Regions from separate parts of the Anaeromicrobium sediminis genome, predicted to be linked through region 1. Evidence: riboswitches for the same ligand, from Rfam matches in the RefSeq annotation. Region 1 holds a riboswitch; the other holds the start of a gene.

Region 1 (3,209 bases):
GAGTGTAATTACTCCTAAAAGTGCATTGGGCAAAATATGTTTAATAATTATTTCACTTTCTCTTATGCCCCTAGCTCTAGCACCTATCACGTAGTCTTGTGTGTATTCTTCCAATATAGCTGCCCTAATTTGTCTTATATACCTTCCCATCAAGGGGATTGATAAGGTCAAAGCTGGTAAAATTACACTTTTTAGAGAGTATTGATCTGTTATCTTAAACCAATGAAGCTTTACAACAAATATATAAATCAATATAAGCCCTAACCAAAAAGCTGGAATTGATATTCCTACAAAAGAAATTCCTCTTATAATATAATCTAATAGTTTATTCTTTTTAATCGCCGATAAGATACCTAAGGTTAGTGAAAAAGCAATCAAAAATAATAATGCAACAACTGCTAATCTTACAGTCATTGAAATTCTTTGTGATAAAATATCTGCAACTGATTCCCTAGTGGAGTAGGAATATCCCAAGTCCCCAGTTAGCAAATCCTTAAGCCAATTTCCATACTGAACTATAAAAGGATCATTCAGTCCCATTTCCTCCCTTGTCTTTTCTAGTAATTCTTTTGTAGGAATAATATCATGAGATGTAAGCATCATCTCAGCTGGATCACTAGGGCTAATATAGGTAAGACTAAAGGTCAAAAATGATGCCAAGAGCATAACAATTAAAAGTTGTAGAATTCTTCTAAATAAATAACTTTTCATAATATCAACCCACCACTTAATTATTTTCAATAATAAATACTTTATTTAATAACTGTTTTTTGTATAAAAAAAGAATCACACTTCTAGTAAGACTAAATAGTATAAATGCAAGCCATAAGCCATGATTTTTATACTCTGGTATAGCAGTAAAATATCCAGTAATAAATACTAGTAGTGATATAACCATTGAATTTCTAATAGGAGCCGTATAGGTACTCCCAGTGAAAATTCCATAATAGACCATTCCGATACCGATGACAAAAGGGAATACCGCTAACCATATAACATATTCCTTACATAGAGAAATAACATCCTCTAAATTTGTAAAGATACTTATAATATGATCTTTAAAAAGTATAATAAAAGCAGACAAAATTATGCTTAGTACTACCGTACACACATTTGAAATAGATATCACGTCTTTATATTCTTTTACATTATTCTCCCCAACACATTTACCAGCAAAAATACTTGAGGCATTAGACAGCCCATCATATATATAGGATATAATATATTGTATTTGATATAATACTGCATTAGCTGCCAGTATAACTGTTCCTAACTCAGTACCCTTAGCGATAAACATATTAGTCATGATTAAAAGGCAAACTGTTCTTATCATAAGGTCAGCATTCACCCCCATTATTTTTTTGATTGCAACCTTATCTAAAAGTTCACTTTTATAATTTAATATTTTAAACATGTTTATCTTTGTGGATATAATATAGTTTCCTATTATAAATCCATAAAACTGAGAAATAAGTGTAGCATAGGCTACGCCTGCTATACCCATCTTCAGAAACATTACAAAAACTATATCTAGGATAATGTTTAGAACATTTGTAGAAACTTGTAAAAACAATGTTTCCTTTACATATTTTCTTCCCATCAACCACCCTAGATTTACATATCCTATAAGGACACAGGGAGCACCCCAAATGAGTATCTTAAAATACGTAATAGCATGAATGACAACATCAGGTTCTGGATTATATATGTACATAGCTATATTTCTAATAAAAACTTGTAATATAATAAACACACTACTTATAATAAGTGCTATCAAAACGGGTCTAAAATAAGCATAATAACTATCTTTTTCATGCTGGCTACCTAGTGACTGTGCAGAAAATCCCGAAGTACTAACTCTTAAAAATCCAAATAGCCAATACAAGGTATTAAATATAACCGCTCCAATTGCAACTCCTCCAATGTATGATGGATGCTCTAGTCTGCCAATGACAGCCGTATCTACTGCCCCTAAAAGAGGTTGGGTTACAGTGGATATAATAAAAGGTATTGCCAGAGATAAATATTCTTTATAGTTCATAGATTTCCTCACAATTTATAATGTTATTTTTATTAGGCCTATAACCCTTAAGCACATTAAACCTAAGTTCTCAAAAAGCCTATTGATGTAAGTCTAAAATGTACTTTAGAATGGTTTTTAAAATCACCCTTTTTAGCTTTATATACTTAAGTTTCATCATGGTGATTTTCCATAAAGATAATTAGTGAAAATAATAAAGTCTCTTAGCAAACGCTAAGAGACTCTTTTCCCATCTAAAAAAGTAACTTTAAAATAACTAGACCGAAATTTATCCCCTTTCGTCTAACCTTATTATCATTTAAGGCAGGTCTCCTGACTTGTAGTTCAATCTCATTCTACCCTTCCCAGATATTTATCCAGTGGCGTTTTAGAATTCGTCCCTACTTACAGTGGTGGGTCCGTGTCGGATTTTCACCGACTTCCCTATTCTCCTTTTCTTACAAGGCACCTTAACATAAGTATTTAATTTTAGATATTATCAGAGTAGTCCTTCTAGAAGATTCATCTTTTAGAGTAATCCACCCAAATTCCTTTTTCATAAATTACTTTAATACATATTTAAATATTCCATTTATAATTATATAAATGTTATATCCAAAATGCAATAGAATTTATCTGTTCTCTTATTCAAATAATAAATCCTTATTCCATAGCCACCACTTAAGTACATCTGTACAGCTTTTAATTTAAACTCTTTTGAGTATTTATTTATCTTTTATTAATTTCTTGACTAAATTAATAAAAGATAGCATTGATTTTAATCAGTGCTACCTTTCTATCATACATAATATTCTCTAGAAGTTTGTTGTTAAATTACTTCTTTGTATCAATTATATTTTGTATTAGAGCTTTACATTTTCCACAATCAGTTCCTGCTCCTGTTACTTCTCCAACTTTTTCAACTGTATCTGCCCCATCTTTAACTGCATCAACTACGGCTTCCATAGAAACCATTTTGCACCCACAGGCTAATGCTAATATTTTTTTTATATCTTTAATACAATTACCGCAACCTGTTCCTGCTCCTGTAATTTCTTGTATTTCCTCTATAGTACGAGCACCACCAACCATTGCTTTCCTAATATCACCATAACTCACTTGTTTACAGTGGCAAATAATTCTATTTACAGGTATAAGAACAGCCGTTACATAAAGATCTCCATCAGTT
Region 2 (3,209 bases), on a different contig from region 1:
AGAATAGTCCTTTAAGCTTTTATTTCTTAAATATACATCTCCACTATAATTATCTAAATTATTAGTCATCACATTTAAAAGGGTTGTCTTCCCACTACCATTAGGTCCTATAATGGTAGTCATTGTACCCTCTTCTAGTTGAAAATTAAGATTTCTAAGTGTTTCCTTTTCTCCATAGGAAAAGGATAAATTTTTAACTTGAAACATATAACTCCTCCTAATTCAAACTCTTATTCCTTGTGATGAATATGTAGATAAAAAATGGTCCTCCAAGTAAGGTAGTAAGTACTCCCACAGGTATTTCCACATTCATAAGAGCCCTAGACCCAGTATCTGCTAACAACAGTAGTTCTCCTCCCAAAAGAGCACCCAAAGGTAACAATACTCTATTGTCTGAACCTACAGTAAATCTTAACATGTGAGGAACTACAAGTCCTACAAATCCTATTATTCCACTTATGGATACACAAACTGCCGTTATTAAGGATCCACAGATTAAAAATATCTTTTTAACCTTTTTCGTGTCTATTCCAAGACTCCTAGCTTCCCTTTCACCTAGACACAGTAAGTTTAAATCCTTAGCGTAATACCAACATATGATTATACAGATACTTATAGTAAAAAAACCAATTTTCACATGTACCCAGCTTCTAGCAGCTAAACTACCCATGAGCCAATTGACTATGGCCGATACGTTTTCCCCAGCTAAACTTTTAATAAACTTAATTCCAGCTGAAAATATGGAACTAACTATTATTCCCGCTATTATTAGATTAGATCCACTTATGTATCCCTTAGTACGTGCTATGAATATTACTATAAATAGGGTGACAAAGGCTCCAATAAAAGAACTTATGGTTATAGGTACATAAATGTCATAAAATAAATTTATGTATATGGCCAAAGTGGCTCCAAGGGCCGCTCCTGATGAAACACCCATAGTATATGAATCTGCCAAAGGATTCATTAAAAGTGATTGAAACACTATTCCTGAAACAGCTAGACCTGCACCCACTACAATAGCAGTAAGAATTCTGGGTAAACGCACATCCCATATTATTTTCACATAAGAATTCTTTATTTCACTATACATTTCAGGATTTTTGATTATTTTCCCACCTATTACTTTAACTACATCTACGTATGTTATTTCTGCTCTTCCTAAATTTACACATAGTATCAATGTGACAATCAAAAGAATAAAAATAAACACTCCCACTATTTTGTTTCCATACTTTTTTGATTTTAACTCATTAATCAGCGACTCTTTCATCATTTCTCCTTACTTGCAATAAAAAAAGAGCTTTCTTCGAAGCTCTTGTTATATACACCATATTTATACAATGGAATTTTTTCCCATCATATTTTCTGTTGTATATTCCGTACTTTCCCTCCGAAAGTTGAATACTTCATACTAAACAAGGTCTCCTGGCTTGGCTTCATATTCATACCTTCCCTTCCCAGAATGCTCATTTTCCAGTGGTTATGAAGGTTTCATCTGCCTTACAGTAGCGGGGGCTGCAGTGGATTTTACCACTTTCCCTACGATTAATATGTTTAATTATTCACTTACACTTGGATTATATATTATTAATTTTTTAAAGTCAATAATTAAGCCTAATTAAAGTCCATTTTTTTTTAGGAGTTGCTAATTTACATGTTTTTTGCTAGAGTTATAAATGATAAATTTATATGTGAAGGACTGGTTAATATGATAAGAATACAAAATATTACCAAAAGCTTCCAAACTTTTAATGCAGTAGATCATCTCCATTTAAATATTGAAAAAGGTACTTTTGTAGGCCTTTTAGGTCCTAATGGAGCTGGTAAAACCACCTTAATAAAAATGTTAGTAGGTCTTTTGAAACCCACTTCTGGAGAAATACTAATTAAAGGTGAAAAAATGCATAGAGGAAATACTTCTTTAAAAAGCAAGATAGGTATAGTTCCCCAACATATTAATCTAGATAAGGAACTTACTGTGGAAGAAAACTTAATATTTGCAGCAAAGCTATACAAAATACCAAAGGAACAAATAAAGCCTCTAGTAGAGGATTTACTTGAATTTTCAGATCTTAAAGGCGTTCAAAATCGTATTACTAAAAAATTATCTGGAGGAATGAAAAGAAAACTAATGATTGCCAAATCATTAGTTAATGATCCTGAGATTTTATTTTTAGACGAACCTACTGTAGGTATTGATTTGAACAACAGAAGAAAGATTTGGGACATCCTAAAGAAAATGAAACACAAGGGCAAAACCATAATTTTAACAACCCACTACATGGAAGAAGCCGAATACTTGTGTGACAAAATAGGATTAATGGATAAAGGTAAGATATTCCATTACGATACAAATGACAACCTAAAAGAAAAAATTGGTAAATATACCATAGAATATTTTAGTGAAGATGATAAGACCATATATAAATACTTTTCTAATATTGTTAATGCACAGGAGTATGCTAAGGAACTAAGTTGTGATTATGTTCTTAGAAATACAAACTTAGAAGATGTATTCTTCAACTTTACAAATAGGAAGGTGTTATAGATGGAAATTTCAACAATACTTTGGAGAGAATTTAAATTCTTTCAAAAAAGAGTTTTTAAGATCACATCCCAATCTGTAGTGACACCCCTATTATATCTCTTGGCCTTTGGTTGGGGCCTAGGTTCTGATATTGTGATAGATGGTAATAACTACATGCACTATATTATCCCTGGTATTATAGCCATGTCTACTATGCACACTAGCTATAATGCCGTATCCATAAGGATTTCCGTTGCTAGGCTTCATGAAAAAAGCTTTGAAGATTATATGACTGCACCTGTTAATTTATCCTTTTTAACTTTAGGATATATTCTAGCAGGAGCATTAAGGGGACTTTACGCTGGTATGATAATTTTATTAATATCTTACTTATTTAAAGCCTATATTCATGTTAATCTTGCCTTTATTGCCATAGCAATGTTAAATAGTTTATTATTTGCAGCATTCGGATATTATGCTGCTATGGTTATAAACTCACACTATGATATGAACAGATTTACTAGTTTTATCATAACTCCCATGACGTTCATATGTGGTACTTTTTTCTCTTTAGATAAGATGCCACTAATAATAAAAAAGCTAATATATATATTACCTCTTACTCATACTATAAATTCATTAAGAGGTATTGCCTTAAGAAATACTTTTGATTATACAT

Evidence for each region. Region 1 has a riboswitch for cobalamin ahead of CCE28_RS07140 (MATE family efflux transporter). Riboswitches for the same ligand answer to the same signal wherever they lie in the genome.
Region 2: linked by a shared signal. The riboswitch ahead of CCE28_RS17460 (FecCD family ABC transporter permease) and the one ahead of CCE28_RS07140 (MATE family efflux transporter) in region 1 are both predicted to bind cobalamin.

Annotation. Positions count from the first base shown of each region.
Region 1 covers NZ_NIBG01000004.1:191,866-195,074, forward strand. The annotation lists gene nikB (nickel ABC transporter permease) at 1-711, opposite strand, end outside; gene CCE28_RS07140 (MATE family efflux transporter) at 728-2,041, opposite strand; cobalamin riboswitch at 2,327-2,508, opposite strand; gene CCE28_RS07145 ((2Fe-2S)-binding protein) at 2,855-3,209, opposite strand, start outside.
Region 2 covers NZ_NIBG01000021.1:23,056-26,264, reverse strand. The annotation lists gene CCE28_RS17465 (ABC transporter ATP-binding protein) at 1-207, opposite strand, end outside; gene CCE28_RS17460 (FecCD family ABC transporter permease) at 218-1,273, opposite strand; cobalamin riboswitch at 1,402-1,593, opposite strand; gene CCE28_RS17455 (ABC transporter ATP-binding protein) at 1,658-2,551, shown strand; gene CCE28_RS17450 (ABC transporter permease) at 2,552-3,209, shown strand, end outside.